Regions from separate parts of the Aliiroseovarius sp. CAU 1755 genome, predicted to be linked through region 1. Evidence: riboswitches for the same ligand, from Rfam matches in the RefSeq annotation. Region 1 holds a riboswitch; the other holds the start of a gene.
What was found. A riboswitch is a leader RNA that binds a small molecule or an ion and turns the genes downstream of it on or off. The one in region 1 is predicted to bind cobalamin.

Region 1 (15,606 bases):
GGTTTCAGCCTCGTCGATCGCGTCGGCAAGTTCGTCACGTTTGGCGGCCAATGCTTCCGGGGTCGCGCTCGCCTCCGCCAGCTCAGCTTCGCTTTCGGTTTTGCGCTCTTCCAGCTCGGCAATCCGTTTTCCCGCCGTTTCAAGGCGGTGTTTCCAGCCGGACACCTCTTTGATGATTTCCTGCGAGCGGCGGGTGCGCGCTTCACCTTCGCGGCGCAATTCATCGTGGGACGAGCGTTTGGCCATCATCGTCATCCGCGCGGCTTCCACGGCCATCTTGACGTCTTCGACCTGCGCGCGCGCCGCGTCCAGATCGCCCAGATCGGCCACGCCGCGTTCGGCTTCCACCAACCGCTGCCGCGACCCCATGGATTCTTCCTCGTGGCGTTTCAGGGCCATGCCGAGGTTTTCCAGCTTGCCACCAGCGATATTGCGATCCGCTTCGGCACGGGACAGGGCGCGGTTGGCGTCCGCCATCGCGCGGTCGGCGTCGCGACGGGCGTCGCGTGCGCGCTTGTCGGCATCGGTGGTCTCAATCAGTCGGGTTTTCAGCGTTTCATGGGCCGCGCGTGCGCCATCCGCACGGGCCGAGGCTTCCTCAAGATCCTGTTTCAGTTCTTGCAGGCGGTTCAGCTGTTCAAGGCGCAGGGCAGCCGTCGAGGGTTGATCTTCTGCCCCAGCCCGGAACCCGTCCCAACGCCACAGGTCGCCTTCGGTCGACACCAGGCGCTGGCCCGGTTTCAGGTCAGCCTGCAGACGGGTGGCGTCTTCTGTATTGACCAGCCCGATCTGGCTCATCCGGCGGGCCAGCACCTCTGGAACCGTGACATAATTGGACAGGGCGTTGACGCCATCGGGCAGGGGCTGTGCTTGCGCATAAGCGGGTAGCGATGCCCAGCCAGACGGTGCGTCCCCATCAATCGCGGGCGCACGCAGGTCATCCGCCAGCGCCGCGCCAAGCGCCTTTTCATAGCCGGGCTTGACCCGCAGATCGTCCAGAACCTGCCCGCCTTCGGAAGCATCACGTTCGACCAGCCGCGCCAATGCCTGAACCTCGGCGTGCAACGCGTTCACCTCACCTTCGGCCGAGGACCGGGCAGCGCGGGCGTCGGCCTCGCGGGCCTGTGCGTCAGCGCGCGCCTCGTCTGCGGCGACCAAAGCGGCTTCGGCGGCTTCGGCGGCTTTTGCGGCGGTGGTTTCAGCGGTCTTGGCCGCGTCGTAATCTGCCCCCGCCTTGTCCAATGCCCCTTTGGCGTCGTCCATTGCGGCGCGGGCACGTTCAGCCTCGCCTTCGCTTTTCTCAAGCGTCTTGCGGCTGTCTTCCAACAGGCGGTGCGCCGATTGGTGGCGCGCGGACAGGCGCGCGACGTCTTCGGTCAGTTGGGACAGATCGCCTTCGCGCTCCTGTAAAATCGCCGCACTTTCGCGCGCATCGGCATGGGCAGCTTCCAGCGCCGCGTCATGGCCATCCGACGCTTTGGCAAGCTGCGCCTGTTCCCACTCCAACCGTTCAATCGTTTCGCCAGCGTCTTTGTTCAACCCGCTTTCACGCTCGATGTCGCGGGAAAGTTGGGTGATCCGGGCAGTCAGGGTTTCAATCCGCTGGCGGACCTGGGCTTCCTGATCGGACAGCTGGTCGCGTTGCACTTGAAGGCGCTGCAGGATGGCGGCGGCGACGGCTTCTTCTTCGCGAAGCGGTGGCAGGCGGTCTTCGGCCTCTTGCCGGGCTTTGCTGGCCGCACGCGCGGCACCTTCGGCGGCAGCGGCGGCTTTCACCCGCTCAGTCAGTTGGGCTTCCGCCTCGGCGCGGGCGGCGTCCGCTTCTTTCCAGCGACGATAGAGCAACAGCCCCTCGGCGCGGCGCAGATCATCCCCGATGGTGCGATAGCGGGCCGCCTGCCGGGCTTGCCGCGCCAACTGGCCCAGTTGCGACGCCAATTGTTCGATCACATCGTCAACACGCGACAGGTTGGTCTCGGTGCCCTTCAACTTCAACTCAGCCTCATGGCGGCGTTGATACAGCCCGGAAATGCCGGCGGCCTCTTCCAGAATGCGCCGACGGGATTTCGGTTTCGCGTTGATCAACTCGCTGATTTGCCCCTGACGCACCAGCGCGGGCGAATGCGCCCCGGTCGAGGCGTCAGCAAACAGCATCTGCACGTCGCGCGCGCGCACATCCTTGGTGTTGACCTTATAGGCCGAGCCCGCATCGCGTGTGATCCGGCGCAAAATCTCAAGATTGTCGTTGTCGTTGAAACCGGACGGGGCCAGCCGTTCGCTGTTATCCAGCAGAAGCGCCACCTCGGCAAAGTTGCGGGCGGGTCGGGTCGAGGCACCTGCAAAAATCACGTCTTCCATTCCGCCGCCGCGCATGGCGGTCGGGCGGTTTTCGCCCATCACCCAGCGCAGGGCTTCCAGCAGGTTCGACTTGCCGCAGCCATTTGGCCCGACCACGCCTGTCAGCCCGTCCGCGATCACCAGATCGGTCGGGTCCACGAAGCTTTTGAAGCCATTCAGGCGGAGTTTTGAAAACCGCAAGCGGTCTGCCTCATCTTTGATTCTTCTCAGACACTGAGTTTTTCGGGGGATTGTGGGCGAGTCAACGACTGACCGCGACATATGGATGATTTCGGCGGGTTATCCACAAGATATTGCATTTGAACCGCCCCTCGCGCCGGGCATTGCCGCCAAAGCGTGGTGTCGGGTCGGTTTCCGGCTTGACCCTGCCAAGCCTCGCACGGCAAACAGGGGCCGCATGGTTCCCCGTTCAGGGGAGAATAGGGAATGCAGTGAGGGTGACCCAATCCGGGGCCCGATGCTGCAGCCGCCCCCGCGACTGTAAGCGGTGAGCGTCCACCTGATGCCACTGGCCCAAACGGGCCGGGAAGGCGGACGGACGCTTTGACCCGCAAAGCCAGGAGACCTGCCATGCGCAATGAAACCCACCCGTCGGGGAGACGGGGCTTGGAGGACAAGATGCAAAGCAAAATACCCGCCACTGTTGTCACTGGCTTTCTTGGTGCTGGCAAAACCACTCTGATCCGTCACATGCTGGACAACGCAAACGGCAAGCGCATTGCGCTGATCATCAACGAATTTGGCGATCTGGGCGTGGATGGGGACATCCTGAAAGGCTGCGGGGACGAAACCTGTTCCGAGGATGACATCATGGAGCTGTCGAACGGCTGCATTTGCTGCACCGTGGCCGAGGATTTCATCCCGACGCTGGAAAAGCTGCTGGATCGTGATACGCCGCCCGATCACATTGTGATTGAAACGTCAGGGCTGGCGCTGCCGCAACCCTTGGTGCGCGCTTTTCAGTGGCCCGAGATTTCCACTCGCGTGACCGTCGATGGCGTCGTCACCGTGGTGGATGGCAAAGCCGTTTCGGACGGTCAGTTCGCGTCGAACCTTGCGGCGGTCGAAGCACAGCGCAAGATGGATGACAACCTTGACCACGAAACACCGTTGTCAGAACTGTTCGCCGATCAGGTGGCCTGTGCAGACATGATCGTCGTGAACAAGTCTGACCTGCTGGGCGAGGATGAGGCCCAAGCATTGGTGGGCAAGCTGTCCGGCGATGCGCGAAAGGGTGTGCAGGTCGTGCGCACGTCGATGGGTGTTTTGCCGGTCGAGGTGTTGCTGGGTCAGGGTGTCGGTGCCGAAGATGACATGGACGCACGCTTGTCACAACACGAGCAAGGGCATCACGATGATCACCATGATCACGATGATGACCATCACGACGATGACCACCACCATCATCATGACCACGACCATGATGCGTTTGAAAGCTTTGTTGTGACACGGGCCGAAGTCGCTGATCCGGCGGCGTTTGCCGAGCAAGTTGCCCAAACGATCCGCGACCACAACATCCTGCGCCTGAAAGGGTTCGCCGCTGTCACCGGCAAACCCATGCGCCTGACCTTGCAAGCGGTTGGTCCACGTGTCGATACGTATTACGATCAGCCCTTCGGCGCCCAGCCGCGTGAAACACGTCTGGTGGTCATCGGCCAGTCCGGGCTGGACCGCGTTGCCATTGAAAAGGCCTTGGTGGCATGACCATCGACGTCACCCCCGGCGATCCCCGCGATCCGGGGGCAACGGCTCTGCTTCAGCAAAGTCATTCGCTGATGGAAGAACTGTTCCCGCCCGAGGATAATTTCTATCTGGACATCGACGACCTCTGCGTGCCCGAAATCACTTTCTTCGTGGCGCGCGACGGGGGCAGTGTTCTTGGCACCGGCGCACTGGCCGACAAGGGCAGTTATGGCGAGGTCAAGTCGATGTTCGTCGCGACCGAGGCGCGCGGCAAAGGCGTGGGCGAGGCACTGCTGGCGCGGATCGAAGAGACAGCCCGCCAAAAGGGTCTGGCCGCCTTGAAGCTGGAAACTGGCAATGTGCTTCATGCCGCGCACCGGCTTTACCAGCGCGCCGGGTTCAGCATTTGCGGGCCGTTTGGGGATTACCCCGAGGCCAACAGCTCAATCTTCTTGGAGAAGGCGCTGTGACCAACGCTCAGCCCTTCTTCGCTTCAGCGGCGGCTTTCATCCGGGCCAACAGCGCCGCTTTGTCGTCCTTGCGGTTCAGCGGGTTCTTCTCGGTGCCACGGGCGTTATGTTCGGCGTGGCGCGGGGTGCCTTTGGCGGGCTTGGGCGCGCCGGCTGCTTTATAGTCCATCGTTCTACCTTGATTGGGCATGAGATTGCCCGGTCACATAACACCAATTCGCAAAGGGCGCGACATGCATCTTCTGGCCGCCACACCCGGTTCCATCGACGACGGAAAGGAACCCGTTGATCTGGGGCATACGCCTGCCGACGTGGTGTTCATCTCGGCCGCAGATACGGAATTGGCGGGTCTTTCGCAGGCGCGCGTTGAAATGGCCGATCCACCCGGATTGCGTCTGGCCAACATGATGCATCTGGCGCACCCGATGTCGGTTGATCTGCATATCGACAATTGCGCGACCAAATCCAAATTGGTGATCGCCCGCGTGCTGGGCGGTGTCGGGTATTGGAAATACGGGGCCGAACAATACGCGGCGCATTTGCGCGATGCGGGTGTCCCGCTCGCGCTGTTGCCCGGTGACGACAAACCGGATGCGGAATTGCGGGCGTTGTCTACGGTTTCGGATGAGGATTATGACGCGCTTTGGGCCTATCTGGTCGAGGGCGGGCCGGAAAATGCGGTCGGGTTCCTGAGCTACACCCGCGCTATGCTGGATGGCAGCGACAAACCCGAAGCCGCGCGCCCCTTGCTGCGTGCTGGCGTCTATTGGCCCGGCGCAGGGGTCGCCGATCTGGACGCGGCGCGGGCGGAATGGACCGATGGTGCCTCCGTGGTGCCGATTGTGTTCTACCGTGCGCTGGTGCAGGGGGCCGGGCTGAACCCGATCAACCGATTGGTGAAGGCGCTGCTCAGGCAGGGTCTGAACCCTCTGCCCGTGTTTGTCGCGTCGCTGAAAGACCCAGTGTCGGTCGCGACGATGGAGCATTTGTTCACCGAGGCCGCCCCGTCAGTGATCCTGAACTGCACCTCGTTCGCGGTCGGATCACCGCATGAGGGCGAGCATCAGTCAGGGGTATCGAACCCTTTCCAGATGCCTTGGTGCCAAGCTGCGCCAGTCTTTCAGGTCGTTCTAGCCGGGTCGAGCGAAGACGCGTGGGAAGAGGGTCTGACCGGCCTGTCTGCCCGCGACATCGCGATGAACGTGGCCTTGCCCGAAGTGGACGGGCGCATCCTGTCCCGTGCGATCAGCTTCAAGGGCGAAGCGTTCTTTGACGACGCCACCGAATGCCCCATCGCCACTTATCGCGCACGGGGCGACCGTGTGCAGTTCGTGGCTGATCTGGCGGCAAGCTGGGCCAAGCTGCGACGGGCCAAACCTGCTGACCGTCGCGTGGCGTTGATTATGGCGAACTATCCCAACAAGGACGGGCGTCTCGCCAATGGGGTCGGGCTGGACACGCCCGCCGCAGTCGTGCACGCGCTGGGCCTGATGGACGCCAACGGCTATCGCGTCACAGATGCACCCGCCGACAGCGATGCCTTGATGCACGCCGTGATGGCGGGGCCGACCAATTGGCTGACTGACCGGGCCGCGCGCTCGGGTGGGGTAACCCTGTCGATGGCAGAGTATCAGATCAGCTATGGCCAACTGCCATGGGCACTGCGCGAAGCGATTGAAACGCGCTGGGGCAAGCCTGAAGCCGATCCGTTCTACACCCCCGGTGATGTCGATTGCGGTTCGTTCGCGTTGTCGGTTCTGGAATACGGCAATGTGGTCGTCGGGGTGCAGCCTGCGCGTGGTTATAACATTGATCCGACGGATACCTATCACAGCCCCGACCTTGTGCCGCCGCACAACTACCTCGCTTTTTACTTCTGGCTGCGCCACACGTTCGGTGCCCATGCGATCGTGCATATGGGCAAGCATGGCAACCTTGAATGGCTGCCGGGGAAATCCGTGGCCCTGTCTGGTGAATGCTGGCCCGAAGCTGTGCTTGGCCCGACACCGCATGTCTATCCGTTCATCGTCAACGATCCGGGTGAAGGCACGCAAGCCAAGCGCCGATCGCAAGCGGTGATTATCGACCACCTGACTCCGCCGCTTACACGCGCCGAGACCTATGGCCCGCTGCGCGATCTGGAAGCACTGGTGGACGAGTATTACGAAGCCGCCGGGGTTGACCCGCGCAGGATTGAATATCTGCGCCGCGAGATTCTGACGCTGTCCTCGGCCACCGGGCTGGACGTCGATGTCGGTATGGCAGGGGATGACGAAGATCAGGATCTTGCCAAGCTCGACGCCTATCTGTGCGAATTGAAAGAGGCGCAAATCCGTGATGGCCTTCACGTGTTTGGTCAGTCGCCTGAGGGGCGGTTGGAGCGTGACTTGGTGCAAGCTTTGGTGCGGGTACCGCGCGGAACAGGTGAAGGTGGGGACGCGTCGTTGATCCGGGCCTTGGCGTCTGATTTTGGTTTGGAGTTCGACCCGCTGGATTGCGATATGGCCGAGCCGTGGGGCGGCCCGCGGCCTGACATCCTATCTGGTGATGATGCTTGGCGCAGCAACGGCGATACAGTTGAGCGGCTGGAGCAACTGGCCGCCCGTCTTCTGGACGGAGAAACTCCTGCACCGGGCAGCGCCAGCACCGCCGTTCTGAATGAGATCAAAGAACGCGTGCGCCCGAATGTGGCGGCCTGTGGCCCCGGCGAGGAAACGGGGCTCCTCACCGCCCTTGCTGGGCAATTCGTCGCTCCCGCGCCGTCCGGCGCGCCAACCCGTGGGCGGCTGGACACGCTGCCGACTGGCCGCAACTTCTATTCCGTCGACAGCCGCGCCGTGCCAACCCCGACCGCATGGGCGCTGGGCTGGAAATCAGCGAACCTTTTGATCGAGAAACACCTGCAAACCCATGGCGACTGGCCGCGCGCTTTGCTCGTCACGGCTTGGGGAACCGCAAATATGCGGACGGGCGGGGATGACATCGCACAAGCACTGGCGCTGATGGGCGTGAAGCCAAAATGGGACGGCGCCAACCGTCGCGTGACCGGGTTCGAGGTGATCCCAGCCACTGCGCTGGGCCGTCCGCGTGTGGACGTCACCTTGCGCGTGTCTGGATTCTTCCGCGATGCGTTCCCGCAGCTTATATCACTGGTCGACAGTGCCGCACGCGCCGTGCAGGCGCTGGAGGAACCGGAAGACGTTAACCCCGCCGCCGCGCGTGTGCGGGAAGGTGAGACGGCGCATCGGGTCTATGGGTCGAAACCCGGCGCGTATGGCGCAGGGCTTCAGGCGATGATCGACGAACGGCTTTGGGCGAACAAAGCCGATCTGGCTGACGCTTATCTGGAATGGGGCGGCTATGCCTATGGCGCAGGAGCCGAAGGCGCGCGCGACCGCGAAGGGTTCGAAGCACGTCTGGGTCAGGTCGAGGCCATCGTGCAGAACCAAGACAACCGCGAACACGATATTCTGGACAGCGATGACTACTACCAGTTTGAAGGCGGGGCGGCGGCAGCGGTGTCGACACTGCAAGGCCGCGACCGGCCGATCTATCACAACGACCATTCCCGGCCCGAACGCCCGGTGATCCGCACACTGGATGACGAGATTGGGCGCGTGGTGCGGTCACGTGTCGTGAACCCGAAATGGATCGATGGGGTGAAACGCCACGGCTACAAGGGCGCGTTCGAGATTGCCGCGACCGTCGATTACCTGTTCGCCTTCGCCGCCACCACGGGCGCGGTGAAAGGGCATCATTTCGATCTGGTCTATTCGGCATTCATCGACGATGACGAGACGCGCGATTTCATCGACGAACACAATGCGCCCGCGCTGAAAGAGATCGCTGAACGCCTGACGGAAGCGATCGAGCGGGGCCTTTGGTCTCCGCGCTCCAATTCGGCACGGGCGAGGTTGGACACGCTCAGATGAAGCCCCGCCGGTTTGACCCTGATGAAGACGCTGCGCCAATCCTTGCGCTTCTGCATCGTGCGTTTGCCAATATGGAGGGACGGATTGATCCACCCAGCTCGCTGCACCGTTTGACAAAGGCCGATATCGCAAATCAGGCGCGCGAAGGAGAGGTTTGGGTCATCGGCGAAGCAGCTTGTGTGTTTCTGACGCCCCTTCCAGACGAGACACCTCCGGCGCTTTATGTTGGCAAGTTGGCAGTTGATTCATCAGTGCGCGGGCAGGGATTGGCGCGAGCCCTTATCGCGCTGGCTGAAAATCGAGCGAGTGCGTTGGGGTGTGCACGGCTTATCTTGCAGACACGAGTCGAACTGATCGAAAATCACGCAATATTTGAGAAACTTGGGTTCGTGAAGACCGCCGAAACTGCCCATCCCGGATATGACCGCCCTACGTCATGCCGGTTCGAGAAAGCACTGCCTGAACGCTAGCTACAGTCAATCTCGGCCCGTTGGATGGCTTGATCGCCAGACAATGACCCTTTGACAACCCGGCATCCCGTCGCTTGTTCGATCGCGATTTGCGCGCGGGTAAGGATGATGGGAAGGCGGGGCAGGGCTTCGAAGCTTGTGCGATAGACTTCGACGAAGTTTTCGCGCCGGTGGATCGAAAAGGTAGAGCCGTCGACGGTTGCTTTCTTCACGCTGGTGTCGGCGGACATGAATTGCGGGCTGGGGCTGTCGCAGGCGGCCAGAAACACTCCAAGACTCAAAATCGCGACCAACGGTCTAGTGGTTTGCATCTGAATGGCCCTTTCGCCGATGGTTTCGCACGATGGTGAGCGGTTTTGGTTAACAAACCGTGAAATTCCGCGAGGGCCGAGGGCGTGACAACTTGGACCACACTCGGACTTGCTTTCAAAAGGGACTCAGCCTATAAATATTCATAAATATGAATATGAATGGAGAGATCCAATGCAAGCCAATCGCCCAGCGGACAAGTATTCGCCGCTCTACTTTCTGGCGTCTGTCGGCGCCGGTGGCCTGACGGTCACGTTTTTCATGTATCTGATGTTCTGGGTGCCGCACAAAGGCCGCCCGGTGCCCGTCTTCGAAGACATCTTTACCGCCCTTGGAACCGGTTCGATCGGTCTGCAGATTGCCATTGCAGTTGCGCTGGCCGGTATCGCGACCTTTGTGTTTCTGAACATCAAATATCTTGTTTGGAACCTCAAATCCTTCTCGGCATTTCGCAAGACCGACGCCTATGAGACGCTGAAGAACTCGAACGCTGAAACCACCCTTCTGGCGATGCCACTGGCGCTAGCGATGAGCGTGAACGCGCTGTTCATCGTCGGCTTGGTGTTCGTGCCGGGCCTGTGGTCGATCGTTGAATACCTGTTCCCCTTCGCGATGGCGGCGTTTCTGGCCATCGGCATTCAGGCGCTGATCTATATCGGTGATTTCCTTGGCCGCGTGTTGACCAAGGGGGGCGTCTTCGACGTCACCGCACATAACAGCTTTGCCCAGATGCTGCCGGCTTTCGCGCTGTCGATGATCGCGGTCGGTTTCTCGGCGCCTGCTGCGATGAGCACAAACTCGGTCGTCGTCGGTGTCTCGCTGGTTGGGTCCACATTCTTCGGGATGGCGTCAATCATCTATGGTGCGCTGGCCTTGTTCACGGCATTCAGTTCGATGCTGCACTACGGCACGTCGAAAGAAACCGCGCCGACGCTTCTGATCGTGATCCCGCTGATGACTGTTCTTGGCATCATGGCCTTGCGCCAGAGCCACGGCCTGCACGCCACCTTTGATGCGCATGTCACCGCTGGGGAAACCATGGTCTTCTTGGCCCGGTTGCTGACCATTCAGGTGCTGTTCGGTCTGATGGGTCTGGTTGTCTTGGCCCGCCATGGATACTGGAAAAGCTACGTTCTTGGCAGTGAAACCTCGCCAGGATCCTATGCGCTGGTCTGCCCCGGTGTAGCCTTGTCGGTGCTGACGCAGTTCTTCGTGAATGCGGGGCTGGTGCAAGCTGGCGTGGTGGACAAGTACTCGGTGGTTTACTGGATTGTGACGGCGATCGCGATTGCCTTCCAGTTTGCCATGGTTGCCATGGTCTTCCGCCTAAACAAGCAGCATTTCGGGCGCGCGACACCACAGGCTGTGCCTGCCGAGTGACCTGAACTCCGCTGAAATGATTGGGGGCGTGCCTGAAACGGCGCGCCCTCTCTTGCATCTGGTCTTCATGACCCGCACAGTGACGGGCGAGCAATTCATGAGGATACCATGACCGTAGACCCCGACCGCCACGCCTCGAAGATGGCCAAGAAGAAAGCCGCCCGCGATAAGATCATGGCGACCAAGACCGACAAAAAGGGCTTGATCATCGTCCATACCGGCAAGGGCAAGGGCAAAAGCTCGGCCGCGTTCGGGATGATCTTCCGCTGCATCGCGCATGGGATGAAAAGTGCGGTTGTGCAGTTTATCAAGGGCGGAATGGATTGCGGCGAACGTGATCTGATCAATGCGAACTTCTCTGACATCTGCGAGTTTCACACGATGGGCGAGGGCTTTACCTGGGAAACACAGGACCGCACTCGCGACGTGGAAATGGCGCAGGCCGCGTGGGAGAAGTCGAAAGAACTGATCCGTGATCCGTCAAACACCATGGTTTTGCTGGACGAAATCAACATCGCCATCCGCTATGATTATGTGGATGTGAACGAAGTCGTCAAATTCCTCACCGAAGAAAAGCCGCCTATGACCCATGTGGTTCTGACGGGGCGCAACGCCAAGGACGAACTGATCGAAATCGCCGACCTTGTTACCGAAATGGAGCTGATCAAGCACCCATTCCGGTCTGGGGTCAAAGCGCAAATAGGTGTCGAATTCTGACGCCTTCAGGGAGGAAGAACATGCCGAAATTCTATATGGCTTATCACGACCCGCGCGACGTCGCGCCCGACAAGAAGGGTGAAATGCAGGCGGAACACAAGGCATGGGCGTCGGCGCACGCTGCGGCCTTTGATGTTCCCGAAAGCCCTTTCTCGGCGCAATGGACAGTGGATGAAAGCGGCGTTCAGGATGGATATGCGTCGCCGACGATGGGATTTTGCGTATTTACAGCACCCGATGCAGAGGCGGCCAAGAAGATCGCTCTGGACTGCCCATTTACCAAGATGGGTGTGCTGCACCTGGCCCAGATGATGGACATGCCAAGCGTCTGATGGCAAGTCGGGCAGGACAAGGCGAAGTGAGAGGGTAAGGGAAAGATGACCAGCCATAGATTGCTTGGCCTGTCCGGCTCGCTTCGCATGGAGGCGACGAACAGGTTTCTGCTGCGCAATGCAGCACGCCTGTATGGCGCCACGACGTTTGTCGAAGCCGATCTAAATCTACCGCTGTTCAACGCGGATGACGAAGCCGAATTTGGCGCGCCGGAAGGCGTGAACCGCCTGGCCGAGCAAATCGCCCTTGCCGATGCGGTGATCATATCAACCCCGGAATACAACAAGATGTTGTCAGGCGTTTTGAAGAACGCCCTTGATTGGGTCAGTCGGGTGAAACCGAACCCGTGGGCTGACAAACCGGTGGCCCTGATGTCAGCGGCTGCCGGGCGCGCAGGTGGGTCTGGCGCGCAAAGCTCGCTGGTTGCCGCAATGATGCCTTTCCATCCCCGGCTTGTAGTTGGTCCTGAAGTTGCCGTCGCAGGCAGCAGAAACGAATTTGATGACGATGGGCTGCTGACCAATGCGCGCTATGAAGCCGGCTTACAGGGGCTGATGGACAAACTGCGCGCCCAAGTGGACCGCCGCGCTGTGTGACGCTAAAGGCTCGCCTCGACGCGGAAATCGTCTGGGATGGTGTCTTTGCCGTCCAGAACCAGATCCGCCATGACCTCTCCGACTTTTGGGCCCATACCGAAGCCGATCTTGAAGCCGCCATTGGCGATGAAATGACCGGGGCGGTTCGGGTATGCGCCCAGCATCGGTGCGCGCGATTTGGCGCGGGGTCGAACGCCGGCCCAGCGTTCCAAAACGGGGGCATTGGCGATGGCTGGACAGGCGTTTCGGACCTGGGCGATGACATCCTCCAACGCCGCGTCGCAGGTGGTTGGGTCGTCAAATTCCCGTTCGCTTGTTGACCCGATTGCCACAGTGCCATTGGCATGCGGAATGATATGCAGCGCGTCGGTGAAAAGCTGCGGCAAATCCCGTGCATCAAAATCAAGAAGCGCACTTTGCCCTTTGACTCCATTGCCAACGGCCTTTGAAAGCTCTTGCGACAAAGCGAGCAACCCTTGCCATCCAGTCGCCCAGACAACCAACCCTTCTGGGGCGGCGTCAGTCACCACTTCGCCACCTTTTTCACAAATGGCTGCGGCAAGTGCAGCCCCCGCCAGACGAGGGTTCATGCGGGCTGTCAGTGTGTCATAGATTACATAACCGGTCGCACTTTCCGGTGCCCAACCGGGAAAGTCGTGGGTCGCGCGCACTTGCCAAGTGGCCTTGTTTTGCCAAAGCATTGATGCCTCTGTGCTGCGTGCGCGGGCCAGATCCAAGAGCCTGTCGTCAGCAATGGGTTGCAACCGACCTGTGCGCGCATATCCAGCCGTCAGGCCAGACGCGGCCTCGACCTCGGCCCAATAGGCTTCGGCCATGATCAGGCTGTCGAATTGAAAGGCCTTCTTTGCGTTCCAGCGTTCGGGCACGTGGGGGGCCAAGGCGCCGACCAGTCCACCTGATGATCCGGCCCCGACGCCGTTCGGGTCGATCACACGCACACTCGCGCCGCGCTGCAAGCAGCTCCACGCCACTGACAGACCAAATATTCCCGCCCCATAGACGGTCACATCCACGATTGCCAAAGCTCTGGTCCTTCTTCATGGTCGCGCGCGTTGAACCGAGTTCTAGGGCATGTCATGACGAAGAACCAGATCGCAGAGATCGCGTGGAAAGATAACGGCGTGCCGGTGGCGACGCAGTTTGACGATCCATATTTCTCGCTTGATGACGGGCTGGCTGAAACGCGACATGTGTTTCTTGACGGAAACGACCTTCCTGCAAGGTTTACACCGGGCTTTCACATTGCAGAGCTTGGATTTGGAACCGGGTTGAACATGCTGGCCACGTGGCAGGCGTGGCATCAAGTGGGGGCTCCTAAGGGCGTGCGGTTCACATCGTTCGAGGCGTTCCCCATGTCGCCGGCTGATATCGCCAAGGCGCTAAGGTCATTTCCAGAACTGCAGAGCGCCGCCGAGCCCCTATTGCAAGCATGGACGGAAGGCAGGCGCGCCTTCGACCTTGGCGGCTTCACAGTCGAGGTGGTCGAAGGCGACGCCCGCCACACGCTAGCGGCGTGGTCCGGCCGGGCCGATGCATGGTTTCTGGACGGGTTTTCGCCCGCGAAGAACCCCGAACTTTGGGGCGAAGGTCTTTTGGCGCAGGTTGGGGCGCATACCGCCCCCAGTGGCTCGTTTGCGACTTACACTGCCGCGGGGTTCGTTCGCCGGGCGCTTGATGCGGCTGGCTTTGAGGTGGAGCGCGTGCCGGGATACGGTCGCAAACGGCACATGAGCCGTGGCACCTTGCGTTCCTGAGGAGGTTGCAAATGAAGGAAAACAACCGCGCGGGCATCTGGCTCATGATCGGTGCGACGTTTGTCTTTGCGATGCAGGATGGAATATCGCGCCATCTGGGCGGCGTCTATAACGTCTGGATGGTTGTGATGATCCGCTATTGGTTCTTTGCGGCCTTCGTGCTCTGGATCACGCGCCGCAATGGCGGGCTGCAAAAAGCGTTGCGACCAGCGCGACCTTACTTGCAGATGTTTCGCGGCGCTTTGCTGGCGTTAGAGATCTGCGTGACGGTGCTGTCCTTTACATTGCTGGGGCTGGTGGAAAGCCATGCCGTGTTTGCGTGCTATCCGCTGCTGGTGGCCGCGTTTTCGGGGCCAGTTTTGGGCGAAGCTGTCGGGTGGCGGAGCTGGGCGGCGATCGGGGTGGGATTTTTCGGCATTCTTGTCATCCTGAAGCCGGGCTTTGGGGTGTTTGCACCCGAAGCGATCGTGCCCTTGGTCGGGGCGTTGATGTTTGCGCTCTACGGGCTTTTGACCCGGTTGGCGGCAAAGACTGACAGCACGCAAACCAGCTTTTTCTGGACCGGGATCATCGGCGCGATCGTGATGACACTGATTGGTGCTTGGTTCTGGGAGCCCATGAGCCGCCCGGACTGGGCGTGGATGGCGCTTTTGTGTGTGACGGGCGTTCTGGGCCATTGGCTGTTGATCAAATGCTACGAGTTCGCCGAAGCAAGTATCGTGCAGCCCTTTGCCTATCTTCAGCTGGTCTTCGTATCAATCGTTGGCGTCACGCTGTTCGGAGAAGCGATCCGCGCCAATGTGGTCCTTGGCGCGGCTATCGTGGTCGCTGCTGGCATCTTTACATTGTTGCACAGTCGACGGGTCGCCTGATGGCACCCAGCTTATTGCTTTAGTTCTTTTGACAAGGTGATCGGCTCTGTCTTGCCAGTCAGTCGCGCCCGATAGACTGGCAAGCTTTCTGCCACCCGCATCACGTAGTTTCGTGTTTCACGAAACGGGATGTGTTCGATCCAATCGACGATATCGGTTGAGGCTGCGCGCACATCCCCGAACCGCTCTGACCACGCGGTCGCTCGGCTTGGTCCGGCGTTATAGCCGACGGCAATAAGCACCGGATTCGTGCCAAAATCCTCGATCAGCTTAGCAAGGTATTCTGACCCAAGCCGGGTGTTATACGCCGGATCAGTGGTCAACCGCACCTTGGAATAGGGCAGGTCCAGCCGATCCGCCATGTCCGAGGCCGTGCCGGGCATAAGCTGCATCAATCCACGCGCGCCGACGCCTGACATCACGCTGGGGTCAAATTCGCTTTCGCGCCGCGCGATTGCCAGTTCCAGTGCGCGCGGAACGGTTCTGTTGCCACGCCCTATATCGGGTGTGGGGAAATAGGGACGTTCTAAAACCATCCCCGTGCGCGCCGCCTGTTTGGCGATCATCACCTGTAGATGTGGCTCGTTCACGCTTTCGGCCCATAGCGCCAACTGACCGATCTGTTCGCGCGACAGGCTTTCCGCCAGGTGGACCGCAAACCGTTCCGTCCAATAGAGCTCGCCAGCGGCTTGTAGAAGACGGGCCGCTTCC
Region 2 (15,606 bases), on a different contig from region 1:
CAACACCCCACGGTCCAGCCATAGAACCTGATCATAGCCCGTCAGATCACGCGGATCGTGCGAGACATGAACCAACGTGCCGTCATAGCGATCCAGATAGCGGGCAAGCTGCATCCGGGTCGGAATATCCAGCCCCGCGAACGGCTCGTCCAGAATCAGGATGCGCGGCGTCATCGCAAGGATCGACATCAGGCAAACCAGTTGCTTTTGGCCTTGTGACAGGCTGTGCACATGCGCCTCGTGCCAATGCGCCTTGCCGAATTGCTCCAGCACAGCACCTGCGCGCGCCTCGGGGTCATCCATACCTTGCTGGCGCAGGCCGAACGAGATCTCCTCGATCACCGTCGGAAAGATAATCTGGTGGTCCGGGTTCTGGAACAGAATGCCCACCAGCGACAGCGCCGCACGTCGGTCTTTCGCCGGGTTGATCCCGTCAATCGTGACCGTGCCCGCGCTCGGCGCAACCAACCCCGCCAGCAGCCGCGCAAACGTGGTCTTGCCCGACCCGTTGCGCCCAATCACCCCAATGCGCCGCGCCGACAGATCGACCGAGACGCCGGACAGAATCAAGCGCCCGTCGATCTTGTGATCGACAGCGGCAAAGTTGATCTGTGCCGTAACGCTCGTATCTTTCACCTGTGCGTGGACCCTTTTGTGACCGGTTCACGCGCCTTTTAACGGGCTGCGCGACGGATTGCCGCAAGAAAATGCATCCCGCGTGTTTCTACGCAACCGCTCAGGCGCAGAACCGCCCGGTCAAAGCCTCCCACTGGCGGCGGGTCACATCGCGGTCAGACGCGACCATCCAATAAGAGTTTTCAGACGGCAACACACTTTGCGACAGGCGCGTAAGCCGCTGATCCTCCAGATGCGCCCGCACCAAAGGCAGCGACGCCAACAACACCCCTGCCCCGGACTCGGCGGCAGATAAGGCAGCAGTGAACGTATCAAACCGGAGTTGCGGCACCGGCGTTGGTGCGTCCCCCGTCACTTTCGCCCAGTCATGCCAACCGGCGCGCGGCCCTGACAGACCAAGGCGCGGCAGATCCTGCCAGCCCCCCTGCCCTGCCCGCTTGATCAATACGGGCGCGGCGACCGGCGTCAGCGCCTCGTCATACAGCCGCGCGCGGTGCGCGATATCCCAATCCCCATTGCCGTAACGGATGCGCACGCCCGATACGCCCGGCCCATCCTCGGAGGCCAACACCATTGTCTTAAACGACAGCTCAACCTGATCGCCCAGCGATAGCCCCGCCAAACGCGGTGCGACCCACAATTGCAACACGGACGCGCTGGCCCAAACCGTCACCCGTCGCCTCTGGATGCCAAACAGTTCTTCCGAGCTTTGACGCAGCGTGCCAAGCGCATGGGTCACATAAGGCAACCAAGCCTCGCCCTCGACCGACAGGATCACGCCGCGCGGCTGGCGGATGAACAGGGTCGCGCCCAATCGCGCCTCAAGGTTGCCGATCCGCTGGCTGATTGCGGCCTGCGTCAGCCCCGTTTCCGCCGCCGCTGCGGTGAAGCTGCCGGTGCGGCCTGCCGCCTCGAACGCGCGGACCCAATCCAGCGGCAGGTTTGAAAGGGGGGTGTTTACCATAAGCCAATCCATGCCTCAGGGTTGTTTCCTCTAAATTGTGCTTATCTATCAAACGCGCGAAAGTGTCACCGAAATTCACGCAGCGAACGGACACACCATGCTTGATGCCAACCTTGACCCGACAGGACAGATCCTGACCCTTACCACCCCAGACGGCCCTTTGCGCTTTCACGCCATGTGGCTGCGCGACAACGCCTGGGACGACGCCACCCGGGCGCCCGGCAATGGGCAGCGGCTTGTCGCGCTGCGTGACATTCCGGCGGATACGAAAATAACCGGGGCTGTCGTGAATGGCAGTGCGGTTGACGTGACATTCGTGCCCGAGGGCAAAACCATCACCTATGACGCAAATTGGTTGGTGCAGAACGCCTATGACCGCCCTACCCCGACGCAAAATGGCTGGCTTTCGGCCGAATTAGAGCCTTGGGACGCCCGCCTGATGGGATCCGTTCCGGTTGGTGACTTCGTTGCGATGACGCAAGACGACGCGGCCTTGGGCGACTGGCTCGCGCTGGTCAACCGTTACGGTTTCGGCAAGCTAGAAAACGGCCCCATCGAGGACGGCGCGCTGTTCAAAGTGGTCGATCTGTTTGGCTATGTGCGTGAAACAAACTATGGGCGCAAGTTCGAGGTGCGCACCGAGGTGAACCCAACCAACCTCGCCTTCACCGGGCTGGGTCTGCAAGCGCATACCGACAACCCATACCGCGACCCGGTGCCCTCGGTTCAGGTGCTATATTGCCTTGAAAGCTCGGCGGCGGGTGGTGAAAACATGGTGGTCGACGGGTTTGCAGCCGCCCTGCGTCTGCGCGACGAAAACCCTGACTATTTCACCGCATTATCGTCCTTCTGCGCCCGATTTGAGTATGCGGGTGAAGATGGTGTCTGCCTGCAATCGCGCCGCCCTATGATCGAACTTGCCCCCGACGGCGAACTGGTCGCGGTGCGCTTCAACAACCGCTCGCTCGCGGCCGTGTCGGACGTGCCGTTTGACGAAATGCAGACCTATTACGCCGCCTATCGCCGGTTTGGCGAAATCATCGACGACCCGGCGATGGAGGTCACCTTCCGGCTGGAACCCGGCGAGGCGTTCGTCGTCGACAACACCCGCGTTCTGCACGCCCGCAAAGCCTATTCCGGCACCGGCTCGCGGTGGCTTCAGGGCTGTTATTCCGACAAGGACGGGTTACGCTCGACCTATGCCGCGATGCGCCGCGCAGACGTGAAAGAGGCCGCAGAATGAAACCCAATATCAACACCCTGACCCCTGACACCATCGTCGATTTCATCGGCAGCATCTTCGACCGACGCGGAGGGGAGGAATATCTGGGCGAACCCGTCACCATGGCCGAACACATGCTGCAAGGTGCCACCATCGCCGAGCAAAACGGCCAGCCCGAGGAAATCATTGTCGGCGCGCTGCTTCATGACATTGGCCATTTCACTTCCGAATTCGGCACCTATCACCCTGACGACACAGAAGATCGCCACCACGAAGACGCGGGCGCCGAGGTATTGGAGCGGTTTTTTCCCAGCGTGATCACCGATTGCGTGCGGTATCACGTGGCCGCGAAGCGCTATCTCTGCGCCACCAAACCGACCTATTTCGACCGGCTCAGCGAAGCCTCGGTGCATTCACTGATGCTGCAAGGCGGCCCAATGAGCGATGATGAGGTCGCCGCGTTTGAAAAGAACCCGAACCTGAAGCACATCATCGCGGTGCGCTATCTGGACGATGCAGGCAAACGCGATGACATGGAGACGCCGGATTTTTGGCACTTCGCCCCGATGGTGCAACGGATGGTCGATCGGCACGTTGCGCAGGGCTAAGCCCCCTGCCCCGCTGGATTAGTGTCTGATTGCGATCTCTCCCACGCTGTTGTCGATGGATTGGCAGGCATAGAGGATCCGTGCGCGGAAATGCGTGTCGACGTAATCCGCGTGGAACCTGCTGGGCGCTTTCAGGATCAGTTTTGCACCCTCTCGCCCCTGCCGGGACAGGCCCCGGAACCACGCGTTGAACAAGGTTTGATCCTCTGAATGCAGCAAGGTCTGGACCGTCGACCATTCCGTCCCGTCCGACATATCAGGCGGGGGCGCATCTATGCCCCCTGCCCCGCTCCGCGATCCGCTGACCGGAAGCGGCACGACATTGTCGTCCTTCGCCTCGTCGCGCGTCATCCGTTGTTCGTAATCAGGCCCTATTGCTGCCCAACTGGCCCGTGTGCAGCGCAGGATCTTTTCGATATCCAGCCGGTATTCGGTGACCCGGCCCCGCGCGCCCTGCCGCTTGACGACCAGCCAGCCCATCGCCCTGAGCTTCGCCATCTCGCGCTTCACGGTCCGTTCATCCACCGACCACAGCCGCGCAATCTCGCGCTGGCCCACGGTCAGTTCATTGCGGACCCAATTGTAGCGCGCGGTGACCAAGGTCATCAGCCGCAGCACCAACCGTTGCGGTCCCTTCCCTTCGGCCAAGGCATAGGCGCCCATCGCCGTGAGAAGATCATATTTCAACGACGCCGCATTACGACCCGTCGCCCTGAGCTGTTGCATACCGCCCCCAGCTTACCTGTTCCGTCCGCATTCGCGGCTGCCTCGATCCGGAGCTTTGCCCGGAAGTATTATCAATCGCCGAATCTAACGTTCGGTCTGTGGAAGGCATATTACGCCGAACTCAACGCTTTTGCCAACACTGCAACGATTTGCGTCCTTGGTTGCGATTCTGTCAAGCCCTCTCGGCTCAAGACCCTAAAACCTTTTCAAATCTAATAAGAAAAATGGTTTATAGGTATAGGGGGACATGCAGGGTGTCCCGTATTACAACATATATGTCCCCCAATATAGCGAAGCGGCACATCTTGTGTCCCCAAATTCTGCGGCTCAGCGGGCTATTCTGAATAAAATGTAATGAAATCAATGCTGTCCCTGTGGGGCGTCGCAAGCTGACCCAATTCCAAAATCCCTTTTGCTTTTTCCGCCAATTCCGCGTAAATCAGAAAGCACATATAATTAGCGTCCTATAAGAGCAGGAGTCAGGATGTTTACCCACGAAGATTTGGCGCAGTTACAGGCACAATCACTGAAGATGCAGGGCTGGATCAGGCAGCAGACCTATTCGCCCGAGATGGAGAAGACGCTGCGCCGGTTCTCATCCTGGGAGGTCGCCGAGCTGATCTTCAAGGTCAATCAATCCACATTGCGTGGACGTCTTGCCGCCGACCCCTCCCTGCCCCAAGGGCTGGTCGAAGGCGACGGGCGGCAGCGCTGGTATACGCTGGACGAGATCAACGAGCTGCGCCGGCGCATCCGCATCAACCGCAAATCCATGATGCCCAAACGCCCCGCGGGCAAGCGGGCGATTCGCGCGGCGATTGCCAACTTCAAGGGCGGCGCGGGCAAATCGACTGTTGCGCTGCACTTTGCGCACGCCGCCGCGTTGGATGGCTACCGCGTGCTGTGCGTGGATTTCGACCCGCAGGCGACGCTCAGCCACTCGATGGGGCTGAGCGACGTGGCCGAGGAATACACCGTCTGGGGCATTATGGCGCGCGACCTTATTCAGGAAACCCAGCGGATGAACAGCGCGGTCGCGGGCGCCGAAAGCGGAACCGCCCTGCCCCAGCGAAAGCTGCCCGCCGCGATCACGGATATGGGGCTGTCTGATCTGCGCAATTCGGATTTCATCAAGCCGACCTGCTGGCCGACGATTGACATCATCCCAAGCTGCGCCAACGCCGCGTTCGTTGAATTTGCGTCCGCGCAGTATCGCCACGTGAACCCGGAATGGTCCTTCTTCGCGGCCGTGTCGCGGTTTCTGGATGGGTTGGCGGATGACGCCTATGACATGATCGTCTTCGACTGCCCCCCCGCGATTGGGTATCAGTCGATGAACGCGGTGTTTGCGGCGGATGTGCTCTATATCCCGTCGGGTCCCGGCTATTGGGAATATGACAGCACCACGTCCTTCATCGGTCAGTTGTCCGAGGCGCTGGAGGATCTGGCGCGGTTCACCAATTCTGTCCCCGCGGGGACAATGTCGCTGCCCAAGGAGTTCGCCGATGTGCGCTTCCTGCTCACGCGCTATGAGGCATCGAACGAATTGCACCGTGCGATGCGGACGGCGTTTGGTAAGGTTTTTGGGGAACGATTGGCCGAACACCCGATCGAGATGACGCGCGCCGTGGAGCAATCCGGGCGCTTCCTCAGCTCGATTTACGAAATTGATTACCGCGATATGACGCGGGAAACCTGGCGGCGGGCGCGAGGGTCGTTTGACACCGCGTATGAGGAATTCAGGGACAACCTGCTGACTGCCTGGGACAAGCTGGAGGATAGAGCATGAGCAAACGTCGCGTCTTTGACATCGACTTCCCGGAAGCCGACCCACCCGCAGCCGATCCTGCGCCCGTGACGGAACCCCGACGCGGCCCGATGGCCTCGGCGATTTCGGAAAATTCGGCCGCTTTGGAAGAGCGCCAAGCGGTCGAGGCGCAAATTCGCGCCGAGAACGACAGGCTGGCGCATGAACATGTGCGCCTGAAAAAGGCAGGGCTGATCACTGACATGATCCCGCTGAATGCCATCCGGTCTGACAAACTGACCCGTGATCGCAAGCCGGGGCGTGATGCGGAACTGGACGAGTTGAAAGCCTCGATCCGTGATGTAGGGCTGTCCAACCCGATCCGGGTGGAGCAGGTGGGCGAAGGTGTCTTTGAGCTGGTGCAGGGCTTTCGCCGCCTGACGGCGTTCCAAGAGCTTTATGACGAAACGGGTGACGAGGCTTACGCGCGCATCCCCGCGGGGCTGATGGCGCATGGCGAAGAGCTGGAAATGCTCTATCGTCGGATGGTCGATGAAAACCTTGTGCGACGCGATATCTCGTTCGCGGAAATGGCTGAGCTTGCGCGCGGCTATGTGGCGGACCCCGAGACAGCCGCGCAAGATGCAGATCAGGCTCTGGCGGCCTTGTTTGGGTCTGTTTCGCGGCAAAAGCGCAGCTACATCAAGCATTTCATGACGCTGCTTGACGCCATTGGAACCCACCTGAAATTCCCTGAAGCGATCCCACGCGCCTTGGGCTTGCAGCTTGAAAAGCGTTTGGTGTCGGAAGAGGGCGCGCGCGCCAAGGTCAAATCAGCCTTGGCGGCCGCGTTGGTGTCCACGCCGGATGCCGAACTAGAGGTTCTGCGCGAGCAAGCCGCGCCGCTTTCCATCCCCAAGAAAGCTCAGCCCAGCAAGCCCACAGGTGCGGCAAAGACGACGTTCCGGCAGGACGTCAAGGGTGGAACGGTGCGCTGCGCTGCATCCGAAGGGCGGATCGAAATGCGCATCGCGCGCGATTTCTCGAACGTTGATCGGCATCGGCTTGAGGAAGCGGTTCAAGCTTTTTTTCACGCGCTGGATGGCTGACCACCTTCTTGTCCCCAAGGGGACAGAAGGCTGAATGGGCCGGGCAGGAGGTCTGTCCCCGCGGGGACAGGGTTCGCCCTGCGCGTGGATTGGCCGAATTGCAGGCATTTTCCCGCCCATTTTCTGCCACAGAGGTTGATTAACTCCGTCTGACAGCAGAAACGTAGCTGACCGAAATCAGGAGGCTTTATGTCGATCATTGAATTGTTGCGCGCAGGTGGCGTGCAAGCCGGGGCGCAAAGCGCCGCAAGCAGCCCGTCTCTGGCCGCGATGCCAGCCTATTCGGTCAACCAGATCGCAAGCTATCTGACAAATGGTTACTGGGCGATCTCCGGACAACCAGCCCGGCATTTTGATGTGAAACCGGGTGGCACGCTAACCTATTCCGTGTCTTCCATCGCGCCGGCCGGAAAGTGGTTTGCCCGAAAGGCGCTGGATGCCTGGTCCGCCGCATCTGGCATCAAGTTCACCGAAGTTTCGGGCACGTCGGCGCAGATCGTGTTTGTGCAAGGTGACAGCAGCGGGGCGTATTCATCGTCTTCGGTGAGTTTTGGCGGCACCATAAGCGGGTCGATGGTCAACATTCCGACCTATTGGTATTCGGGCGACGAATATGACCTGAGCAGCTATTCCTATCAAACATACCTGCACGAGATTGGGCACGCTCTGGGGCTGGGCCATGCAGGGGATTACAACGGGTCGGCCAACTTCTTTGGCAATGCGCATTACGCCAATGACAGCTGGCAAAAGACCGTCATGTCCTATTTCTCGCAGTCGGAAAATCCGTATGTGTCCGCCTCTTTCGCTTATGTCCTGACGCCGATGATTGCCGATGTCGCCGCCATTCAAAAGCTGTATGGCACTTGGAAGGGGGCCAACAAGGGCTCGACCACCTATGGCTATGGCTCGAACGCCGACGGGCCGGCTGGTGATTTCGCGGGTGAAAGCAACGTCGCGATGACCGTCTACGATTCCAGCGGTTTTGATACGTTCAATTTCTCGAACTACAGCGGCGATCAGCGGATCGACCTGCGCATCGGCAAGGCGTCAAGTGTGATGGGCGAGAAGGGCAACCTTGTGATTGCCTATGGCACAGTGATCGAACGGGCCAAGGGTGGTTCGGGCGATGATGTTTTGATCGGCAACACCGGCGCCAATACGCTGATCGGTGGGGCGGGTGACGACACGCTTGCGGGCGGCAACGGCAAGGATGTGCTGATCGGCGGCCCGGGTCTGGACGATTTGTTTGGCGGGGATGGCTTTGACTTTGCTGACTATTCCGGCACAAAAGCTGCCATCTATGTGAACTTGGCCAAGGGCATGGGACGCGGTGGTGCCTATGGTGACACCTACTCGCGGATCGAAGGTGTGCGGGGCGGCGACGGCAAGGATCTGCTGAAAGGAAATGCGGCGGGCAACACGCTGTCCGGAAAAGATTCAGGTGACCGGCTGTATGGCTACAAAGGAAATGATGGGCTGTTTGGCGGGACCGGCAATGACGCGCTATACGGCGGCAGGGGCAAGGACTCGCTCTATGGCGGTGCAGGCTCTGACTGGATGACAGGCGGCAAGGGTGCTGATCGGTTCTATTTCAATGGCGGCAAGGATCGGATCAAGGACTTCCGCGATGGTCAGAACGACCGGATCTTTATTGAACGCGATCTGCTGCCAAAGGGTATGGGCGCGCATAAGCTCATGAAAAACAAGGCAAAAGTTAAGAACGGCGATGTCTATATTGAACTGGGCAACGGCGATACACTGATCGTCGAGGACGTGCGCAACAAGATGAGCCTGGTCGACGATATCTCGTTTTACTAAGCGATATCAGGGGTCTACCGAGTGCGCGCGGGGCTTAGTCGCGCCGTGCAAGGGCAGGGGCCAGCACCACGATCAGGGCGGACAGCGCCAAAAGCAGCACAAAGCCCACCCGGAGTGAGCTTGCCTGCGCGATGAACCCGATCACCGGCGGCCCCATCAGCAGACCGCCATAGCCTAACGTTGCAAGCCCGGCGACCGCTTTGCCCGGCGACAGGTCCGGGTCGCTGGTGGCCCGGCTGAAGGCCAATGGCATGATCACCGCATAGCCGACCCCCATCAGCGCAAAGCCGACCAACGCAACAGGATAGGTTGCAACGCTGATGGCCAAAGCCACGCCAGATGCTGCGATCACTCCGGCAAGGCGCGCGGTCGGCACGGGCCCCAGATGGAGGGTCACGCGGTCTCCGGCCAGTCGCATGGCAACCATGGCCACGGAAAAGACCGCATAGCCGAAAGCGGCCGCGGCTTCGGAAGCGCCGGTCGTCGTGACCAGAAAGATCGCCCCCCAATCTGCCATCGCCCCTTCCCCCAGCGACGCGCACATGGCGGTCAGCCCGACCAGCAGCAATGACCCCTTGGGCAACGCCAGAAATGGGCCGCGAGAGGCGCTGTGGGCCGGGTTAGGCGCCCATTGGGCAGATTTAGAGGGTCCAGCTGCCAGCCAGAGCGAAAGGCCCGTCACGGCGCCCCCAGCAAGCACTGCATGCGCCGAAACGGGCAATCCGAGCTTGATCGCCGCATAGCCCGACGCCGCGCCAAGCCCCGCGCCAAGTGACCAGGTCGCGTGAAACCGGGACATCATCGGGCGGGGCAGGTGGCGTTCGACCGCGCCAGCCCAGCTGTTCATCGCAACATCCATGCCGCCATGGGTTGCCCCGAAGAAAAACAGGGCCACCGCAATCGACAAGAGGTTGGGTGAAAGGCCAATCAGCAACAGCGACAACGCATAGCCCACCGCTAGCCACACGGTCACGCGTGCAGCGCCGTGCTGATCCACCCAACGCCCCGCAAGCGGGAATGCCGCGATGGCCCCGGCCCCCATCAAAAGCAACAGCGCCCCAAGATCCTTCGGGTCCAGCGCAAGTTTGCCCGCGACTGTGGGGATACGCGACGCCCAGATGCCGAACAGCGCGCCGTTGAGCACGAACATCGCAATCACGGCGTTGCGCGCGGCGTGGAGGGCTGGGGCAGGGGGGGGTGGCATTGGTTACCTCGGTTCAATCGGGCGAAGGGGTTTGCGGGAAACAGACACTAAGCAGGCCAAATAGGGCGTTTTACCCCCGCGATGCTTCGGCGGGGACGGTGGCATTGCTGATCTCGACGGTGGCGTGTTCGATGCTGAACGCCTCGCGCAGACGGGTTTTGACACGGGTCTTGACCTCTTGCGGGTCCGTTCCGGGGGCTGGCGTGACCTCCATCGTCACCATCGGGCGTTCCTGGGTGACGGACCACGCATGGATATGCGCCACGCTGTCGACGCCGGGCAGGGCCTCCAGATCGGTTGCAACCTTGCGCCGGTCAAACCCATCGGGCGCGGCCTCAAGCAGGATAGACCCGCTTTCACGCACAACTTTCCACGCCGAGCGAAGGATGATCAGCACCACAACGACCGACAGGATGGGGTCGATCGGCGTCCAGCCCGTCGCCAGAATGACCAGTGCGGCCACGATCGCGGCAACCGACCCCAGCAAATCCCCCGCCACATGCAAAGCAGCGGCGCGGACGTTCAAATTGTCGCCTTCGCCGCGTGTCAGGACCAGAAATGCGACGATATTCACCAGAAGGCCCAGCACCGCGATGATCAGCATCGTGCCGCCCAGCACCTCGACCGGGGCGGTCAGGCGCTCAATCGCCTCCCACGTGATCCAGGCGGCGATCAGGAACAGCGACAGCCCGTTCACAAAGGCCGCCAGCACCGAGAACCGATCAAACCCATAGGTGCGCTTCCAATCGGCGGGCCGCCGGGCCAGCCGAAACGCGAACCACGCCAGCATCAGCGACGCGAAATCGGTCAGCATATGGCCCGCATCGGCGATCAGCGCCAGCGAGCCGGACAGAAGCCCGCCCACCAGTTCTGCGACCATGAACCCCCCGGTCAGTGCGGCGGCGATGGCGATCTTGCGCTCGTTCTTTGGGATATGGTTATGGCCATCATGGGTGTGATGGTCGTGCGCGCCGTGGTGTGACATGGGTGCCCTTCGCTTGGTTGACCGCTGTTGGTTGCGCACAGTGCGGCGATTGTTTGCGAAGATCAATTGGCGTGATTGCCATATCTGAACCATCCAAATATTTGCTTCGAAAAAGTAAAAATTTTTCAATAGGTTACTGGGTCTTGCGACGCTCCACTACGCGTCTGCGACCCGCGGACCCCTGTGCATTTGCTTGACTCGGGGGCGGTCGATCTGACATGGACGTCGTGCGATCGGTTCCGTGTGCGCAAAGGCGCCGCGGTAGTAATAGGGAATACGGTGAGGTGTAGCCAAAAGGCGCCAATCCCGTAACTGCCCCCGCAACTGTGAGCGGCGAGCGAAGCTGACAATGCCACTGGGATGCGTCCCGGGAAGGCCAGCCAAGCCAAGACCCGCGAGTCAGGAGACCTGCCGGACGCTGGGCATCTGCCCACAACCTACCGGACGCCGGGGTGAGCGTCTGGCCCGGCGGTCACCAGACCCTCCCGAGCCATTATCCCCGTTGTTCCTTCTTGAATGCAGGCGTTTTGCCTGTGAACTCTAAGAGGACGACATGAAAACTTGTCTACTGGCCACCGCTTTGGCCGCTTTGCTTCCCGCTGCTGCCGCGGCGCATTTCCAACTGAACTACACCGACGACGCGATGATCGACCGCCCCGGCGATGTGCCGATGGGCCTGATCTTCTGGCACCCGTTTGAAAACGGCCATGTGATGGACATGGGCGCGCCGCAGGAATTCTTCATGGTGCATAATGGCGACAAGGTTGATCTGTCCGATCGGCTGGAGCCTGCGACGTTCAAAGGCGCGTCGAACGAGGCGGCGGCCTATCGCGCCACCATTCCCGTGAAACGCTCGGGCGATTACGTCGTCGTCACGATCCCCGCGCCCTATTACGAGGAAAGCGAGGATATCTTTATTCAGCAGATTGCCAAGGTCGTGCTGAACCGCAACACGCTGCCCACCGATTGGGATCAGCCGGTTGGGTTGCCGACGGAAATCCTGCCGCTGAACAAGCCCTACAACGTGATCGTGGGGTCCACCTTCTCGGGTCAGGTGCTGGCGGACGGCAAACCCGTGCCGGGGGCCGAGATTGAAGTGGAATACATGGCGGCAGAGCCGGATCTGGAGGCTTTCGCAACAACCGACCCCACCGCCCAACCCATGCAGGGCGGTGCAGTTGTGGCCATCGCGGATCAAAACGGCGTGTTCACCTTCGGCATTCCCAGGGCCGGATACTGGGGTTTCGCAGCGTTAGGGTCTGGTTTGGCCTCTGAGCACGAGGGCAAGGAACTGTCGCAAGACGCCGTGATCTGGATCCGCGCCGAGGACATGAAGTGAGGCGGCTGCCATGCATATCGTAGACGGCGCGCTGTCAAACCCCGTGCTGATCAGCGGCGCCGTCGTCGCCATCGGCGGAATTGCCATGGGCCTGAAACACTTGCCGCTGGAACGGATTCCGGCGGCAGGCGTGTTGTCGGCCAGTTTCTTTGTCGCCTCGCTGATCCATGTGCCCATCGGCCCAAGCTCGGTCCATCTGATCCTGAACGGGTTGGCCGGGCTGGTGCTGGGCTGGGCGGCGTTCCCGGCATTGTTTGTCGGGCTATTGTTGCAAGCGGTGTTCTTTGGCTTTGGCGGGCTGACCGTTCTGGGCGTGAACGCGGTGAATATTGCCGGCCCCGCGGTGCTGGCGGGCCTGATCTTCGGGCGTCTGGTATCACGCGGATCACCCATGCAGGGTGCGATCTGGGGCGGCATCGGCGGCGGCTTTGCAATAGCCGCCACCACGCTGGCCGTTGCGTTTTCACTGGGACTTTCGGGCGATGAATTCATCCCCGCCGCCAAGCTGGTCTTCATCGCCCATATCCCGGTCATCGTGATCGAGGCGCTGTTGTCCGGCGCCGCTATCTATCTGGCGCGCCGGGTGAAACCTGAACTGTTCATCGGCGCGAAAGGGGGGCTGGCATGATCCGCGCTCTGATCCTGATCGCCACGCTGTTGGCCCCTGTGCCCGCGCTGGCCCATAACGTCATCGCCAGCGTCTTCCCGTCCGGCCAGGATATCGAGGGCGAGATCGGCATGTCCGACGGCAGCATGGCTGTGAACAAGCTGGTTGAGGTGTTTGACGATACCGGCACCAAGCTGGGCGAAACCACGACCGATGATGACGGGTTCTTTGTCTTTACACCGATCCAACCCGTGACCCATGTCTTCCGCGCCGACCTTGGGGCCGGGCATGTGGCCGAAGCCATCTTGCCGGGGGCCGAGGTTGCGCAACTGATGGGGCAGGGGGCGGCCGGAGCATCGGCAACCGCGTCGGTTCTGGCGGGGGCGCCGGAAGCCATGCAGAGCGGGACGGCAGGTCTGAACGACGCCACCCGCGCCGAAATCGCAACCATGCTGCGCAACGAGCTGCGCCCGATCCGGCAAGAGCTGACAGCGTTCAAGAACAAATCGGATTTTCAGTCCGTTTTGGGTGGAATAGGCTATATTTTCGGCCTGTTCGGTCTGGGCTTCTACATCGCCGCGCGGCGCAAGCTGGGGGCTGGCAAATGACTTATGTCCTGACCTCGGACCACAAGCCGCTATCAGGGTTTGGCGCGCTTCGGGCGGCGGTGTCGTCGCTTGATCCACGGATGCGGATCGTGATGACGGTGATCTATGCCGTGACCGTGGTTGGGCTGAGCGATCTGCGCGTTCTGTCGGGCGCACTGATTCTGTCGATGTGGCTTCTCGCGATCTCGGGCTTGCCGATCCAGAAAACACTGAAACGCATGGCGATGATGGACGGGTTCATCATCTTCACCTTGTTCCTGTTGCCCTTTACGGTGCCCGGCACGCCGTTTGTGACGGTGTGGGGGTTCGAGGCCACGTGGCAAGGCCTGTGGCGCGCGACCGAGATCGCGTTGACGGCCAACGCGGTGATTCTGGCAGTGATGACGCTGGTCGGCTCGATGGAGCCGGTGACGATGGGCCATGCCCTGTTCGCGCTGAAAACGCCCGAGCGGTTGGTGCATCTGATGATGTTCACCATCCGCTATATCGACGTGCTGCGCGAGGAATACCAACGCCTGCGCACCTCGATGAAGCTGCGCGGGTTTCGGCCCGGCACCAACTGGCACACCTATCGCAGCTATGGCTATCTGGTGGGGATGATGCTGGTGCGCGCAATCGAACGGTCCGAACGTATTCTGGCGGCGATGAAATGTCGGGGGTTTTCTGGCCGCATCGTGCTGCTAGAGGATTTCCGCCTGAGCCGCGCCGATCTGCTGTTTGCCGCAGCACTTGGCACTGCCCTTGCGGCCCTTGTCTGGGCCGAGGTCGCGTATGCCGCTGCTTGAGCTAACAGACATTCACTTTGCCTATCCCGGTCTGGACCCGGTCTTGCAGGGTGCGGCGATGCGGCTTGAGCCGGGCGAACGGTTGTCGCTGGTTGGACCCAACGGCGCGGGGAAATCCACGCTTCTAAAGATCATCATGGGGCTTTTGCATCCGGCGCAGGGGACGATCACCGCCTTCGGCAAACCCCGCTCGGCCGAGGCGGATTTTCACGAAGTGCGCCGCCGGATCGGGTTTGTGTTCCAAGACGCAGACGATCAGCTTTTTTGCCCCACCGTGGCCGAGGATGTCGCCTTCGGGCCGCTTAATCTGGGCAAATCGCGTGACGAGGCGGTGGTGATCGTCGATGACATTTTGGCACGCCTAAGCCTGACCCATCTGCGCGACCGCGTGACGCACAAGCTGTCGGGGGGCGAGAAACGCCTGGTGACGCTTGCGACGGTGCTGGCGATGGAGCCGGAAGTGCTGATCTTGGACGAGCCGACAAATGCGCTGGACCCGGACAATTACGCGCGGCTTGTTGCGATCCTGAAAGGGTTGGATCAGGCGATGTTGTTGGTCAGCCATGACCCGGAGTTCCGGGCCGAAATTGCGCCGGATGGGTATCGGCTGGATGGCGGAGTTTTGTCGCGGCTTTAGTGCTCCGCCCGGTCGCCAGACCGGGCAGCGCCCGTTCGCCCCCATGGTCGGGCGATGCCCTATCGACCCTATTCCAGCCGAACAACCGGACCATCCGCCGCTTTTGCATCCGCGTCGTCATGCGTGACAAGCAGCACCGGCAATCCCCGCACTTTGGCATGGTCAAAGACCAGTTGGCGCACTTGGTCGCGCAGCTCTGCGTCCAACCCTGAAAATGGCTCATCCAGCAACAGCGCGTGGGGATCTGACAGCAACATCCGCATCAGAGCCACCCGTGCGCGTTGTCCTCCTGACAGGGTCGCGGGGTCGCGGTCGGCAAAACCGTCCAACCCGACCTCGGCCAGTGCGGTGTCTATCTTCGTGCGACGCTCGGCCCGTGTGCCGCCCTGCGCCAGCCCAAAGGCAAGGTTTGCCCCCACCGACAGGTGCGGAAACAGCAACGCGTCCTGAAACAGGATGCCGACACAGCGCTCATCCGGCGGCAGTGCGGTCAGGTCGCGCCCGTTCAGATGGATTTGCCCGGACAGCGTGAAATCGGGTGAAAGAGTGCCTATTATGGCGGAAAGCAGGGTAGACTTGCCTACGCCCGACGGCCCCATGATGGTCACAAC

Region 2: it holds a riboswitch for cobalamin, as region 1 does, so the genes downstream of both, ACXYMP_RS15615 (DUF4198 domain-containing protein) here and cobW (cobalamin biosynthesis protein CobW) in region 1, are expected to answer to the same signal.

Annotation. Positions count from the first base shown of each region.
Region 1 covers NZ_JBTLRH010000001.1:63,635-79,240, reverse strand. Annotated here, with positions in the region: gene smc (chromosome segregation protein SMC) at 1-2,538, opposite strand, end outside; cobalamin riboswitch at 2,740-2,945, shown strand; gene cobW (cobalamin biosynthesis protein CobW) at 2,977-4,062, shown strand; gene ACXYMP_RS00425 (GNAT family N-acetyltransferase) at 4,059-4,511, shown strand; gene ACXYMP_RS00420 (hypothetical protein) at 4,519-4,680, opposite strand; gene cobN (cobaltochelatase subunit CobN) at 4,745-8,443, shown strand; gene ACXYMP_RS00410 (GNAT family N-acetyltransferase) at 8,440-8,913, shown strand; gene ACXYMP_RS00405 (hypothetical protein) at 8,910-9,224, opposite strand; gene ACXYMP_RS00400 (TsoY family (seleno)protein) at 9,397-10,602, shown strand; gene cobO (cob(I)yrinic acid a,c-diamide adenosyltransferase) at 10,711-11,319, shown strand; gene ACXYMP_RS00390 (YciI family protein) at 11,340-11,651, shown strand; gene ACXYMP_RS00385 (NADPH-dependent FMN reductase) at 11,697-12,248, shown strand; gene ACXYMP_RS00380 (NAD(P)/FAD-dependent oxidoreductase) at 12,251-13,291, opposite strand; gene mnmD (tRNA (5-methylaminomethyl-2-thiouridine)(34)-methyltransferase MnmD) at 13,346-14,023, shown strand; gene ACXYMP_RS00370 (DMT family transporter) at 14,035-14,895, shown strand; gene ACXYMP_RS00365 (lytic transglycosylase domain-containing protein) at 14,907-15,606, opposite strand, start outside.
Region 2 covers NZ_JBTLRH010000004.1:90,978-106,583, reverse strand. Annotated here, with positions in the region: gene ACXYMP_RS15665 (energy-coupling factor ABC transporter ATP-binding protein) at 1-636, opposite strand, end outside; gene ACXYMP_RS15660 (LysR family transcriptional regulator) at 737-1,600, opposite strand; gene tmpA (2-trimethylaminoethylphosphonate dioxygenase) at 1,698-2,843, shown strand; gene tmpB ((R)-1-hydroxy-2-trimethylaminoethylphosphonate oxygenase) at 2,840-3,430, shown strand; gene ACXYMP_RS15645 (DnaA N-terminal domain-containing protein) at 3,449-4,156, opposite strand; gene ACXYMP_RS15640 (AAA family ATPase) at 4,641-5,945, shown strand; gene ACXYMP_RS15635 (ParB/RepB/Spo0J family partition protein) at 5,942-7,012, shown strand; gene ACXYMP_RS15630 (M10 family metallopeptidase) at 7,202-8,830, shown strand; gene ACXYMP_RS15625 (MFS transporter) at 8,865-10,034, opposite strand; gene ACXYMP_RS15620 (cation diffusion facilitator family transporter) at 10,105-11,019, opposite strand; cobalamin riboswitch at 11,237-11,449, shown strand; gene ACXYMP_RS15615 (DUF4198 domain-containing protein) at 11,573-12,358, shown strand; gene cbiM (cobalt transporter CbiM) at 12,369-12,986, shown strand; gene ACXYMP_RS15605 (cobalt ABC transporter permease) at 12,983-13,573, shown strand; gene cbiQ (cobalt ECF transporter T component CbiQ) at 13,570-14,358, shown strand; gene ACXYMP_RS15595 (energy-coupling factor ABC transporter ATP-binding protein) at 14,345-14,995, shown strand; gene ACXYMP_RS15590 (ATP-binding cassette domain-containing protein) at 15,064-15,606, opposite strand, start outside.